DNA from 2 places in the Ferdinandcohnia jepli genome. Region 2 is predicted to be linked to the other one. Evidence: riboswitches for the same ligand, from Rfam matches in the RefSeq annotation. Region 2 holds a riboswitch; the other holds the start of a gene.
The links. Region 2 has a riboswitch for S-adenosylmethionine ahead of AB3M96_RS05640 (SDR family NAD(P)-dependent oxidoreductase). Riboswitches for the same ligand answer to the same signal wherever they lie in the genome.

Region 1 (7,974 bases), on a different contig from region 2:
TAAAGGTTGTATTGTACAATGAAGGATTTAATTGAAAAGGAAATAGAAAGTGCTATTGCGGAAAATGATAAATTTTGCTTATATCTCTATACACCAATGTGCGGGACATGTCAGGTAGCCTCAAAAATGTTACAAGTAACAACGGAATTGGTACCAACCCTTGCAATTGGAAAAAGTGACTTAAACTATTTACCAAAGAAAGCAATTGAATGGGAAATTGAGAGTGTGCCATGTTTACTAATATTTGAAAAAGTTCAGATAGACAAAAAAATTTATGCGTTTCATTCTGTACCATATTTACTTGATTTATTATCAAATCAATAAACATCGTCAAAGGATTGACGATGTTTTTATATTGCATTTTTTCCGAAAAGTTGTATGATATTTAGGGAGTCGAAATATCATTCGAGGTGTACACACGTATATGAACTTATTTAACGATTGGAAGAAACAATACAAATCGTATAACAAGAATATTAAATTATTCATTATAGCAACAGTTCTAACGCAAATTGGAATGGGAATCTTTACAATAATTTATAACTTTTATGTAAGAGAATTAGGATATTCAGAGCAAACAAATGGCACCATTATTGCAATGACAGCCTTAGCCTCAGCGATCATTCTTGTACCAGCGGGTATTATGAGTGATAAATTAGGTAGAAAGAAAATTATGATCTTAGGTGTTGCTATATCGTCTTTCGCTCTACTTACTCGAAGTATATTAGAAATAGAGCAATTGTTAATTGCAACTGCTTTCTTAACAGGACTATCTACTGCGTTTATTCAGGTTTCAGGAATACCATGGCTTGCAGAAAACTCTACTGCTGCTCAAAGGGTACATCTTTTTAGTTTTCATTCTGCAATTATGATGGTTGCCCAAGTAATAGGGAATATCTCAGGTGGAGTCCTTACTGATACGTTTCTATATGTGTTTAATTTAAGTGGGTTATGGAGTATTAGGCTTACTTTACTGTTGGCCGTTATTATTTATGTAGCAGGAGTTCTGCCAATCTTTAAAATGAGTGAAGTAACTAGAGAAAAACCTATTGTAAAAAAGGTGCAAACGTTGGGTCAAAAACTACGTGCAAATTCATCACAAATTAAAATCATTGCCATGTTTGCATTTGCTCAAATGATTATAGGTTTTGGTTCAGGCTTAGTAATTCCTTATCTGAATTTGTATTTCGCCGATCGTTTCCTGGCAAGCAACTCAATTATTGGTATCATTTTATCCTTAGGGCAAGCCGCAACTGCAATTGCGATGATTATTGGTCCAGCTATTGTTAAAAGAGTCGGCGAAGTTCGTGCTGTTGTATATCTTCAACTCTCTTCACTTCCGTTTTTACTATTAACTGGTTATACAGAAAACATTTATATCGCAGCAATAGGTTTCTTATTCAGGCAAGCATTGATGAATGCTGGAAATCCAATACAAGCATCTTTAGTTATGGGAAGAGTTAATGATTCGATGAAAGGTCTAGCAAACTCGGTCAACCAAATGGTATTTTCTCTTGGATGGGCGTTTATGGGACCTGTATCGACATCTATCGTGATGTTATATGGTTCATATTGGGGTTATGCTTATGTATTTACAATTACAGCTATATTGTATCTATTTGGCTCACTATACTTTTTACTCGTATTTAGTCGAAACCCGATAGATCAAGTTAATAAGAAAACAATGGCGAAGATTTCATAATTTATTTGGAGATAGGAACAAACTGGTGCTGGTTAGTGGTACTAGTTTGTTCCTTTTTGTTTGACGAATAATACTCTCATTCTCATAACCTATATATGCAGTAGGCTAAGTTTTCTAATTGGTTTTCCGCGCGTAAACATATAGATTTAATAGGATCTGTGTAGAAATTAGAATAGAGTAAATTATTTTAATTTTTAGTTGACTTATTAATTAAAAAGTATTAACATTCAACTATATTCAATTATTTAAAGCGTCTCTAATTTAATATACTAAAGTCTTATCGAGAGTGGCAGAGGGAATGGCCCTATGAAGCCCAGCAACCGGTTATGAAACACGGTGCTAAATCCAGCAGACATGCATTTGTCTGAAAGATAAGAAGAGATAAATGTAAATTAACCCTCTTCTTATCTGAAGAGGGTTTTTTAGTATGGTAGGAAGTAAACTAGGTCTTTCATTCTTGAAGAAAGATCTTATGTTTTCAATAAAGCGGAACAAACCTTCATAGATTTTACTCGTAATCCGCAATTAAATTCATTTTAAGGGAGAGATTCGTAATGAGTGAAAATCAAAAAAAGTATAGACCAGAAACGGTAGCTATTCACGGTGGTCTTGTAGCAGATCCTGTTACGGGAGCGAGAGCGGTTCCGATTTATCAATCAAATGCTTATAAATTTAATAATACAGAACATGCCGCAAACCTATTTGGTTTAAAAGAAAATGGATATATATATACTCGCATCCATAATCCAACAGTGACAGTTTTTGAAGAAAGAGTTGCTCAATTAGAGGGCGGAGTTGGTGCATTAGCAGTTGCAAGTGGAATGGCAGCTATAACAACTGCTATTCTAAATATTGCGGGTGCTGGGGACGAGATTGTATCAGCATCAACACTATATGGGGGTACATATAACCTATTCGCAAATACACTTCCTAAATATGGAATAAAAACAACATTTGTAGACCCTTCAAATCCAGAAAATTTCCGTCAAGCAATTACTCCTAATACAAAGGCTGTATTTGCAGAAACAATTGGTAATCCAAGTTTAGATGTTCTTGATATTGAGTCAGTAGCGAATATTGCGCATGAAGCAGGGATTCCACTTTTAATTGACAACACCTTTGCAACTCCTTATCTCTGCAGACCTATCGAACACGGAGCAGATATTGTCATCCATTCTGCAACGAAATGGTTGCTAGGTAATGGAACGACATTAGGTGGGATCATCGTAGATGGTGGTAATTTTGATTGGAATTCACCTAAATTCCCAGGTTTCACAACCCCTGATCCGAGCTATAATAATTTAGTTTATGCCGAGGCACTTGGACCTGTCGCTTATATTATAAAAGCCAGGGTTCAGCTTCTACGTGATCTTGGGCCATCAATAAGCCCATTTAATGCTTTCCAATTTAATTTGGGACTCGAAACCTTACATGTTCGAATGAAAGAACATATTGAAAATACAAAAAAGGTTGTCACTTATTTAAAAGATCATCCAGGCGTTGAGTGGGTACTATATCCTGGAGAAGAAAATCATCCGAACAAGCAATTAGCAGACAAATATTTATCAAAAGGGGCCGGCGCTGTTGTAGTCTTTGGCATCAAAGGTGGAAGAGAGGCTGGTCAAAAGCTAATAAATAGTGTTGAATTATGGTCACATGTAGCCAATGTAGGAGATGCAAAGAGTTTAATTATTCATCCTGCAAGTACAACGCATCAACAACTTGGACCAGAAGATCTAAAAGCATCAGGTGTAACTGAGGATTTGGTTCGATTATCTGTAGGAATTGAAAATATAGAGGATATACTTGAAGATTTAGAACAAGCAATTGAAGTAGCAAATGGAACAACGTCGAAAAAATCTGTACCTACTGTGTAGTTTCTTTTTGAGAAAAAAATTTGTTGACACCTTTTTTTGCTAATGATAAAATCACAAATGTCGCTATAGCAACATAATGAAAAAGTGAATATATAAATGTGACTCTTATTTAGAGTGGTGGAGGGAAGTGCCCTATGAAACCCAGCAACCGTCAACGTCCGTTGAAAAGGTGCCAATTCACACAAAGCTTATGCTTTGAGAGATGAGAGGAAGGTTATTTAGATATCTATGCCTTTCTGCTCTTTTGCAGAAAGGTATTTTTGTTTTAGTAAAGTAGCTGAAAAGACAGGCTGACACCCTAATTGTAAATAAAGGTAACCGGATTATAATGGCGGGAGTTTACTTTATCAGTTATTTACATAAACTAAGCTTAGTTTTTTCTGAATAGAAGGTGTGACAAACGTGATATCACTAACAAATGTTAAAAAAGTCTATAACTCAAAGAATAATTCAGTAACAGCTGTGAATAATATCAATTTGCAAATTAATGAAGGCGAAATATTTGGCATAATCGGTTATAGTGGTGCAGGTAAAAGTTCCTTAATTCGCTTACTGAACGGACTTGAAACACCAACCGAAGGAACAATTACAGTTGCGGGACATGATATAACCTCTATTAAGGGGAAGAATCTTCAAAATGCACGGAAAGAAATTAGTATGATCTTCCAGCATTTCAATTTACTTTGGTCGAGAACTGTGAGAGAAAACATATCATTTCCACTTGAGATTTCAAAGGTTCCCAAAACCGAACGAGATAAAAGAGTTTCCGAACTCATTAAATTAGTAGGCTTAGAAGGAAGAGAAGATGCATATCCTTCACAACTTAGTGGAGGACAGAAGCAAAGAGTCGGTATCGCTCGTGCACTTGCAAATAATCCAAAGGTTTTACTTTGTGATGAAGCTACTTCTGCTCTAGACCCACAAACAACTGACTCAATACTTGACCTGCTCGTGGATATTAATGAGCGATTAGGGTTAACGATTGTATTAATCACGCATGAAATGCATGTTATACGTAAAATTTGCCATCGGGTCGCTGTAATGGAGGAAGGCAGATTTGTTGAACAAGGGAAGGTACTTGATGTGTTTAAAAAACCTCAGGCTAACATTACAAAACGTTTTGTTCAACAGGTAACAGAGCCAGAGGAAACAAAAGAAACGATTGAACACTTGTTACATCAGTATCCTAACGGACGGGTTATTCAATTAACTTTTGTTGGCGAAACTGCTGAAACACCATTAATTACACGTTTAATCCGTGATTTCAATATTGAAGTTAACATTCTGCAGGGGAAGATTTCTCAAACACAAAGCGGTTCATATGGGACTTTGTTTATTCATATTGATGGTGAGATGAATGAAGTGAATTCGTCAATCGATTACATTCGTCAACAGCAGGTAGAAGTCGAGGTGATCGAAAATGCTTGAGAAGTTATATGAACTCTTTAAATGGGAAAAACAAGTGGAAGACCTGGAAAAGTTAAAATGGGACGACCTATGGGAAGCAACGCTTGAAACACTATATATGACATCTATATCAGTAGTAGCAACATTTATTATCGGCTTGTTTCTAGGCTTGGTTTTATTTTTAACTGATAAAGGAAATGCATGGGAAAATCGTTATATAAATGGTTTTGTATCAGCGATTGTAAATATTTTTAGATCAATTCCATTTATTATTTTACTTGTTCTACTAATTCCGTTTACTAAAATTATCATGGGTTCTATGTTAGGCCCAAATGCAGCATTTCCATCTTTAATTATTGGTGCGGCACCCTTTTACGCAAGAATGGTAGAAATTGCACTACGCGAAATCGATAAAGGTGTTATTGAAGCATCGCATTCTATGGGAGCTACTAATAGCACTATTATCTATAAGGTATTAATTCCGGAATCATTACCTGCACTTATCTCAGGTATTACTGTAACTGCTATTTCGTTAATTAGCTTTACAGCGATGGCGGGGGTTATTGGAGCAGGAGGATTGGGACATTTTGCTTATCTTTATGGGTTCCAAGGAAATAAACCTATCATTACTTTTATTGCTACAGTAGCAATCGTAATCTTGGTATTCATCATTCAATTTTTGGGTGATTTCTTTACAAAATATACAGACAAGAGATAACAGGAGGAGTACTAACATGAAAAAGTGGTTTTTACTATTATTAGTTGGTTTATTATCATTAACTCTAGCTGCTTGCGGTGGAAATGATGAAGCAGGAGAACAAGGAACAGAAGGAACGAACGAAAATAAAAAGTTGGTAGTTGGCGCATCTGCAGTTCCACATGCTGAAGTATTAGAAAAAGCAAAAGAGCTTTTAAAGGAAAAGGGAATTGACCTTGAGATAGAAGTTTTTACTGATTATATTTTACCTAATGTTGCTTTACACGAAAAAGAAATCGATGCAAACTATTTCCAAACGCCAGGTTATTTAGCATTACAAATGGAAGATAACCCAGACTTTGATTTTGTTAGTGTTGGTGAAATTCACAAAGAACCAATTGGTATTTACTCAAAGGAATTTAACAATTTAAACGAGCTACCTGATGGCGCGAAAATTATTATGAGTAATTCATTTAGTGACCACGGTCGTATCTTACCAATTTTTGAAAGAGAAGGCATTATTACTCTTAAAGAAGGTGTAGGAGACCAAGCGAGAGTGGAAGACATCGTTGATAATCCGAAAAATCTTGATTTTTCTACTTTAATTGAAGCGAAATTACTAGCATCTTCTTTTGAAAATGGTGAAGGTGACGCAGTTGTTATCAATACAAACTATGCACTTGAAGGCGGAGTAAACATTGCTGAAGATGGTATTGCATTTGAAGGCGATGATGTTGTACCTGCAAACCTAATTGTAATTAATAAAGGCGATGAAGAACGCGAAGAAATAAAAGCATTAGTAGAAGTTTTAAAATCAGATGAAATTAAACAGTTCATCAAAGAAGAATATGCGGGTGCTGTAATTACAGTTGAATAAATTATGTGAAGAGAAGCTTATTACTAGCTTCTCTTTTTTTAGTCTCTTATGAGGGTACTCATTGTATTTTAGTACCCTCACTAAGTAAAAAGAGCAGCCCGAGGTCACTCATAGAGGAGATGAAAGCCCTCATAAAGTAAAAAGACAACATGAGGTCACTCATAGAAGAGAAGAAAGCCCTCATGAAGTAAAAGGAGCAGCCCGAGGTCACTCATAGAGGAGATGAAAGCCCTCATGAAGTAAAAGGACAACATGAGGTCATTCACAGTTGAGTTTTAAAGCCCCCCCCAGCAGCAGAAGAAATCCACCATGAGATCCACACGAACTTTTTATATCTAGATTAAACCTAAGTATTCACTAGAATTTATAAGGTATTTTAACAATCATTATTGTAAGGTCATCATTATTATTCAAAATGAATTAGGAGACCCGATTATCCCTGATTACTGACTTTGAGGTATTTTTGGGTACCTGTTATTATTTTAATTGTGCTAACAAAAAAGCCGAAAAAACGAAGGGATTGGTTCATTATCAGTCGAATACACTTGAATTATACGACGGAGATGGAAAAGGCAATGCATCAGGCTCATGGGATTGGCTATGAGACTTACAGTCGTAAATTTAAGGAACGTTTAAGGGTCGAGTTGAAAAGGGAAAAGGAATACCAAAAGGGAAGAATGATAGTCGCTGAATATGATCGAAGATTACACGTTTAATCATATATTGTACTTTCAAAACCAGTGTCCACCATACACTGGTTTTTCGTATTAATGTAAGAACATCATTTTGAGTAATAAGGAAATTAGTTTTCTAGAACGACCAGCAATCATCGAATCATAATCAGTGTATCGAGGAAACTCCTCCCTCACCATATATTATAGAATGTTTTCATTTATTATGTGAAAAATAAGCCCATGGTTATGTGTCTTAGTTACATAGGTTTCATTACTATGGCTTACCTGAGAATGATAAAACAGTTTTTTGTCGCAACGAAACATATTTTGCAGAATACAGGACTTTTAATTGATAATGCAAAAATAAAAAAATCAATTAGCATACACAAGTTGTAAAGGTTGATATCACTTTTAATTTGTTATAAGATTGTAATGAGAATAGAATGAGAATAAAGCTTTGACTTTATTTGGCGAATAAGAGGTTATTTTCTCTCTTAAACGCATTATCTGAGACTTTGTTTTTGCTTTGGCAATTACCGGGTTTCTATATCAATACAAAAACAATACAAAAATTTTTTTTGTCTAATGGAGGTAGTAGTAATGGCAGGATCAACATTAGTTATTAAAGATCTTCATGTTGAGATTGATGGCAAGGAGATTTTAAAAGGTGTAAACCTTGAAATTAAAGGTGGAGAAATTCACGCAATCATGGGACCAAACGGTACAGGTAAATCAACATT
Region 2 (7,974 bases):
TGTTACAATTCATAACTTGCAGTTACTTGTAGTATTTGATATAGTGGGAGGTAAGAGGTGATGGTAATGCCTATTACAGAAATAGAAAAAAGAGTATATGAGGAAAAAATTCAGCTTTTAAAAAAAATGGACCTAAAAGAATGGGCCTCCATTAGTTTTTCGGATAAGTTATTCCGCCTTATTTTTATTAAAGCAGTACATAATTTAGTCGAAGAAAGTGGTAATACAAAAAAGAAAGTCTGGAGCGAGTCTATACTTCTTGATGACAATAATGCGGCAAAAGGGGCATTGGAGGAAATTTTACTTGAAATGGTTTCTGTTGCGAGTGTTCCCAAAAAAGGAAGAACACTCAAGGTTAAATTCAAGGAACCCCATGATTTTAAAGGGTACAGTACTGGTCAACTAGCAGCTTTTTTCAGTGTAAGTACTACTACCATTAATAACTGGATAAATGAAGGTCGATTTTTACGTGAATTAGATGATGGAAGTATGATTAAGGTAGAACGTAAGGCCCTTAACGAAAAAATAAAAGTCCATCCTGAGTTTTGGTTCGATGCCCCTTCGGGAGTACGTTACCAAGTGAAAGAGGCAGTTGCAGCATATGAAGAGGATTTAGAGGAATGGGAAAAGTCAAAACAGGAAAATACGGTAAATGAACAAAAACAAATTTCAGCTTATATTGAGCATTTTAAGAATAAGTACGACGGGAAAGATTTCAATACTGTTTTTGGGGATAGAGATTGGGACAACTTAACAGCAGAAGAGGAAACAGACGCTGCAATGTGGTCTTTCTTTATCCAGAGGTTAACAAATGGCGAAGACACTGGGAATTAAAAGAACAAACTTCAAACAGTTCGAAAGTTTAGATTTTCGAGATATTATTGAAGAAGTTAATAATATTTTTGGTGTAGAGGTGCCAGGACATCATGGTCCAAATGTTTCTGTTCAAGCCAAACGTATTCGTTTTAAACTTTTCCTAACTATCCCTTCCTTAAAATGCGTAGAATATATCGACAACCAAACAAATGAGATTATTGAATATTTTTATGACTGGGATGACAGCTCTGGAACTTTAATGAAATTCCACGCCCATTATCATCCAGATGAGGCACCTGAAAAAGTAAAAGAGTTTGATCCATTTCATTTACATCTTAAGGTAAATGAATTTGATACAGAAGCCAAAAGACGAGAACGTGATAATGAGTATAAGTGTTTATACAATGTACTTTTATTCATTAAGAGGCATGCCTACGTATCCAAGCATCTCCAAAAAAAGATATAAATTAAGATTAAATTGGATGTTACATATCGACCTAAATATCAATGGATAAAGCCATTAAGCGTATAACTTAATGGCTTTTATGTTTAATACTATTTATATTTCCTCAATTGAACCTAGGTGTAACAATGATATGCCCCCCATGCCTCACCTACGATACTTTTTTCACTGAATCAGCATTAGGCTGACCTTTGAACTTCGGAAACCCTATTAAAATTGCAATAACTCCACAAACACCAACTAAGATCGGATAAAAAGAGTATGGTACAAGGCTGGCTGGAGAGATGGCAGCTAAACCTGCAGCTGCTAATATTTGCCCACCGTAAGGGATAATCCCCTGGAATGCACATGAGAATAAATCAAGTAAGCTTGCTGACTTACGTGGTTCGATATCGTACTGGTCCGCGATATTTTTAGCAAGAGGACCTGTAATCATAATTGAAATGGTGTTATTGGTTGTTGCCACATCGGTGATACTTACTAAGCTTGCGATTCCGAACTCTGCACCTTTTTTCGATTTAATTCTACTAGTTACAAAGTGTAAGAGATAATCAATTCCACCATTATGCTTAATAAGTCCTACTACACCGCCTATTAAAAGTGCAACAATCGCTAGGTCCTCCATGCTGATGAGGCCATTCCCGATTGATTGTAGGTATCCTGTGAACGTAAAGCCACCTGTTGAAAGCCCGACTATTCCCGCAAACACGATACCGCCAAGTAATACTAAAATAACGTTTAACCCTGCAATTGCTGCTGCGAGAACTGCTAGATATGGTAGTACCTTTACGATTTCAAATGAATGGTCTCCACTAATGCTTGCACTGTTACCTGAAGTAAGTATAAATAGGATAATTGCTGTAATAATTGCCCCAGGTAGCACAATTAAAAAGTTAACCTTGAACTTATCACTCATTTTCGTTTTTTGAGTTCGAACAGCAGCGATTGTTGTATCCGAAATCATTGATAGATTGTCACCAAACATTGCTCCACCAACTACCGTTGCCATTGTAAGAGCCATTGAGATATCAGTTTGTTCAGCAATTCCGATTCCGATTGGTGCTAACGCAACAACAGTCCCCATCGAGGTACCCATTGAAATCGAGATGAAGCATCCAATAACAAACAAACCAACTAGTAAAAGATTTTCTGGTAAAAATGAAAGACCAAGGTTAACAGTTGATTCAACTGCACCCATTTCACGTGCTACACCTGCAAATGCACCTGCCAACACAAAGATAATACACATTAAAATAATATTCGAGTCTCCTGCACTTTTACAAAAAATCTCTATTTTATTAGAAAAGCTTTCTTTACGATTCATAACTAACGCGATAACTGCCGCAACAAGAATTGCAACGTTTAAAGGCAATATCGAAAAGTCCTTTGCAATTACACCTACACCGATAAAAAGCAATACAAAAACAAATAGTGGTAAAAGGGCTAGTAAACTACCCTTATTTACGTTCTGCTCTGACATTCTACGCTCATCTCCTCTTTTACTGTTTACTTTTATACTTTCTTTTATCTAAAGAGCCACCTAGGACATTGTCATGCCGCCGGTTACATTTATTCCTTGCCCCGTCATATAATCGGAAAACCTTGAAGCCAAGAAAATCACCACATTTGCCACATCTTCAGGTTTTGCTGTTCGGCCAAGTGGTACTTGTGATATATCCTCCATTTCAATTGCATGGGCGTCTAAACCTCTTAACTCCCCGCCAATTACACGCTCTCTTCGCTTCATATCTGTTTCAACTATTCCAGGGCAAACCGCATTTACATTGATTTGGTGTTTTGCTAATTCAATTCCCATTACCTTTGTAAAACCTAAAACGGCATGCTTAGACGCAACATAGCTTCCCATTAATCGATAGCCATTCTTACCTGCTTGTGAAGCGATGTTGATAATTTTTCCGCCTTGACCCTGTTCGATAAGATAGTGAGCGACGGCTTGGCTCCAGAGATACACGCTTTTTGCATTCACATCCATAACCCGCTCCCAGTCCGCTTCTTTTATGTCTACAACATAATCCATTGAGGATACTCCTGCGTTGTTGACCAGAATGTCTAATCGTCCAAAGTGTTTTATCGTTTTATCTACAAATTCCTGGACGAGATCACTCTGGGTGATGTCACCTTGTAAATATAGTAGATTTTTAGATTGTGATTCAGGCGGTGAGGCAAGATCGATGACAGCCACTTGTGCACCACATTCAAGCAAGGCATCAACGATCGCTTTACCAATCCCCTTGGCACCACCAGTGACAATTGCCACTTTTCCTGTCAAATCCATAACATACATATCACTACCTCCTTTCTCTTCACCAACTATTTCAATCGTTTTAATCAGAATTGAACGTGAGAAGTTTTCAAAATCTACGTTCCATGAACATAAAAATGCCTCTCTAGATAGAGAGGCATTAATCAACTATAGAAGCTGCGCCTCTCTTATCTTTCAAAACAAACGTTTTGCAGGATTTAGCACCTTTTCATGTGTCAACATGAACGGTTGCCGGGTTTCGTCGGGCCAGTCCCTCCACCACTCTTGATAAGAGAATATACAAAAATATTAAACTAATTTTATTGTTTTTAAGTTTAAATGATACTACCTAAAAATGTCAATGAAAATAATTCGCGTTAATAAGACAAGTACCTGTCGTCCCATCACAAAATTACAGTCTCTCGTCAAACCACCCAATCAAATGATTCAAACGCTCTTGACGGTGTTTCGGCTTACCTGAACGAGATAGGTCATGGTTTTCGTCAGGGAAGCGGACGAATTTAGTATCTACACCTAATCGCTTAAGCGCAATATACCACTGCTCAGCTTGCTCCATTGGACAACGTAGATCCTGTTCACTGTGCAGAATAAGTGTTGGCGTTTTAACATTGCGTGCATATGTTAACGGCGAAACCTTCAATAACTTCTCCACATCATCCCATAAATCCGCATGTCCATGCTGCCACTCTGTGAAAAAGAACCCAATGTCACTTGTTCCATAGAAGCTGTGCCAGTTACAAATACTACGTTGTGTAACAGCTGCTTTGAAACGGTCTGTACGAGTTACGATCACGTTCGTCATATATCCACCATAGCTTCCGCCAGTAACAAAAAGGTTATCTTGGTCAATGAAGCTATATCTAGTTAACGCATAGTCAACTCCAGCCATGATATCTTCGTAATCCATGCCGCCGTAATCACCGATCACCGCATTTACAAAATCATGACCATAGCCATGGCTTCCTCTTGGATTTGTGTAAAGCACTACATACCCCTTTGATGCCATTAATTGCATTTCATGGTGTAACCCATTTCCATATGCAGTTGCTGGACCACCGTGAATTTCAAGGATCATCGGATATGTTTTTCCGTCTTCAAAACCATATGGCTTTAGTATCCAACCCTCGATATCCTTGCCATCTGTGCTCTTGTAAAAGAAGTTTTCAGGCGTGCTTAAATGCACCTCACTATATAACTCTTTGTTCCAATCAGTTAGCTTCGTTACATTTTTCACATTGTTCAGGTCTTGCGTTACAACATCTCCAGTTGAGTGTGGATTTCCTAGAACAAGAACAGCTAGGTCTTCACTTACAATGTCGTAAGAAGTAACGTTCGCTACTGATGGAGAAAGTGCAGCTGATACTTCGCCTTCAAGATTCACCTTAAACAACTGGCAGTCCCCGCCAACTGTTGCCGAGAAGTAAATGCCAGTGCTCGTAGAATCCCAGATTAAACGTGACTCTGCAGTATCATACTTCGCATCAACACCTACTAGATTCCCAACTGTATAATCAAACTGCTCTGTTAGGTTCTTCAACTCACCTGTTTCAACTGAGAATAGAAGCACATTTGTATTCCCTTGGCTTCTTTCCCCACGTGTATGCCCCGCTACTGCAAGCCACTTTCCATCCGGTGATACAGAAGGTGCCATTAAGTAACCATTTCCTTGATAAAATAACGTCTCTACCTTTGAAGCAATATCGTATTTCCAGATTGCTGGCAGATAGCCCCATTCTTTATCTTCAGCCTTTGTTGCAATATAGAATAAGCTTTTTCCATCAGGAGTAAAACGCACCTGACCGAAATCATATTCTCCGTCAGTTACCTTTGTATATGACTTTGTTTCAACATCAAATAAATAAACATGCTTGCGATCCTCACCGTAAATACCAACTCCATCACCTTTGTAACGAAGTCTAGTAATTACTTTTACATCGCTTTTTTCTTCCTTTTTCTCTTCATCTTTATCAGTGGAAAGCTTTAATTCTCCGCTCACTGTAACAGCTAACTGCTTTCCGTCCGGAGACCAAACGAATTCGCCAACACCCTGTTTCACATCTGTCAGCTGAACCGCTTCCCCACCATCAGTATGTAATAGCCAAACCTGATTTTTACCAGTACGGTTTGAACGGAATGCAAGCGCGCTACCATCCGGAGACCACTTTGGAGCAGCATCCTTCACTAAACTATCCTTTGAAAAATGGTACGTAAACTGTCTACCTTCACCGTTTAAGTCTGTTACATAAATATGAGAATAATAGCCATCCTTCTCTGTATCCACCTGCGTTAACACATACGCAACTCTGTCCTTACTCGGAGAAACCTGAGGATCTCCCACATATTTGAACTTATTCAAGTCTTCTGCAGTAATCGGTCGTTTTGTCATGTTCCATACCTCCATATGTAAAAAATCTATGAATCTATCATAACATTTCGAGTAACGAAATAAAACGAATTTTTTCAATAATTCTGTCAGTGGAGTTTCCACACAGATAATTTCTGCTATTACTCAATTAACGTTCCGCTTTTTTCCAAACCCCACTTCTTCATTAAGTGATTTACCTAATGAAAAAGGAACACAAACAAACCTATTTGCAATAATCAAATAGGTTTGTTTATGTTTATTTCTACTCAACTGATCTCCATCTCATAATAAGGCTCTTCCTGATTTGTATCTTCAAACCACTTCATTCCCTTATAGGTAAAACCAATCTTTTCTAAAATCTTTAAAGACCCTGCATTCTTCAAATCAGCAGAGGCATATATCTTCCCTACATTTGGCACCTTTTTAGCATAATCAATGCAGGCTGCAGCAGCTTCTGATGCGTAGCCCTTACCCCAACTAGCTTTTGCAAAATGGTATAGTAACTCAACCGTTTCAAGAGAAGTTCGCACATTAAAGCCTGCTGCTCCAATGACTCTACCGGACTCTTTTTCTACAACCCCATATACCGAAAGGCCTTTTGCAGCATGGCAATCCCCATATGATTTCAGTACTTTTGGTAAGATCTCGTGTGGAGTGGCACCATTACAATGCTCCATTACTTCCTCATCTCCCCAAAAAGCTTGGGCATCTTGGGCATCTGTTTCTTCAAAAACCTTTAGCAACAATCGATCGGTTTCCGCAATTATCTCCATATCTATTCCTACTTTCTATTTATTTATCTTTAAAATTCGCTATAAAAATGGAAGATTCCTTCTATCCTAGTAGTCTTCTATGACTAATTTATTCTATTTCTGTATGGTAAAATACAAAGTTATTGTATACTCGATAGAAAGTGTGTATTGATCGGAGGTATTAAAAATGGAACGAAAATGGAGTATTCGCCTAATTCGATTCGCAGCAATTTTTGGCGTAATTGGTACGTTTTTAGGCTCGCATATGTCTGGAAATATGGATTATGCGTTACGACCGATTCACGCTCATATTTTACTAGTAGGGTGGTTGTCTGTATTTGCCTGGGGTATATTTTATCGAGTCTACACAATTAAACTCAAAAAACTTGTGGCCATCCACAGCATTACTGGAATGGTTGGAGCCTTTGGATTAACGGTAGGCATGTAGATGTACAACCTGAACCCTTTTGGTTTACATGAAACCTTTGTTTTAGTATTTTTCATCTTGGGTGGAAGCTTATTGCTGCTCGCTTTTTTCTTATTCGTACCGATTACTTTTTTAATTGAAAAAGAATAGTAGTTTAAAAACGTAGCAGAGATGATTCTACTACGTTTTTTCGAGCTCCCATGGTTTGTTACTTATCCGATATTTTTTCTATAGCAGATTTAATCTTCCCGGCAGTTTGATCCGAACCTTCCGTGTAAAAAAGCAAAACGTTAGAACTCACATATTCTTCATAAGGCTCGAGACTAGCAGCAGCCGTTGCTTGTTCAAACTCTTCTTTACCTTGTTCACGTTCCTTTGAAGAAGGGAAAACATAGATGGATAATGTGCCCTTATCTAATGTGAAAACTTGTGGTTTCACCGCAACTAAACCCAGTTGAAACACATTATTCTCGTTTATTGTTGTTTCTTCTAAGGCGATTCCCTCGCCATCAAAAGACGCAAGAACCTTATCTATTGTTAAACATTTTCTACATGGCTAGACTCTTCTAGTAATATTTCTTTTTTAGTATCACTCATGCAACCACCTAAAAGTAAAACTATTACCAAACTAAGTAACCATCTCATAAATCTCCTCCTAATCGGACACAGGTTATTTTCTACCGTACTTCTTTATACATTTGACGCTTTTAGTTATAAAAAGTTCCATTTCAAGCTATATTTTATCTATTATCTATAAAATATTAGCCATCAAATATGAATACCTATCTTTAATGCTGACTAATCCTGCATAATTGCTTATTAATTTTTATAATTGCATACTAACCCTGAATAATTGCTTATTAATTT

Region 1: linked by a shared signal. The riboswitch ahead of AB3M96_RS13110 (O-acetylhomoserine aminocarboxypropyltransferase/cysteine synthase family protein) and the one ahead of AB3M96_RS05640 (SDR family NAD(P)-dependent oxidoreductase) in region 2 are both predicted to bind S-adenosylmethionine.

Annotation. Positions count from the first base shown of each region.
Region 1 is NZ_JBFOKR010000011.1:66,736-74,709, forward strand. Features, by position in the region: gene AB3M96_RS13100 (thioredoxin family protein) at 19-324, shown strand; gene AB3M96_RS13105 (MFS transporter) at 425-1,702, shown strand; SAM riboswitch class I at 1,977-2,080, shown strand; gene AB3M96_RS13110 (O-acetylhomoserine aminocarboxypropyltransferase/cysteine synthase family protein) at 2,257-3,579, shown strand; SAM riboswitch class I at 3,682-3,788, shown strand; gene AB3M96_RS13115 (methionine ABC transporter ATP-binding protein) at 3,982-5,007, shown strand; gene AB3M96_RS13120 (methionine ABC transporter permease) at 5,000-5,704, shown strand; gene AB3M96_RS13125 (MetQ/NlpA family ABC transporter substrate-binding protein) at 5,721-6,560, shown strand; gene AB3M96_RS13130 (YuzK family famiily protein) at 7,106-7,276, shown strand; gene sufC (Fe-S cluster assembly ATPase SufC) at 7,835-7,974, shown strand, end outside.
Region 2 is NZ_JBFOKR010000004.1:118,467-126,440, reverse strand. Features, by position in the region: gene AB3M96_RS05655 (hypothetical protein) at 61-834, shown strand; gene AB3M96_RS05650 (hypothetical protein) at 812-1,282, shown strand; gene AB3M96_RS05645 (Na+/H+ antiporter NhaC family protein) at 1,431-2,759, opposite strand; gene AB3M96_RS05640 (SDR family NAD(P)-dependent oxidoreductase) at 2,820-3,710, opposite strand; SAM riboswitch class I at 3,728-3,837, opposite strand; gene AB3M96_RS05635 (S9 family peptidase) at 3,955-5,949, opposite strand; gene AB3M96_RS05630 (GNAT family N-acetyltransferase) at 6,195-6,701, opposite strand; partial or broken gene AB3M96_RS05625 (hypothetical protein) at 6,868-7,257, shown strand; gene AB3M96_RS05620 (hypothetical protein) at 7,316-7,570, opposite strand.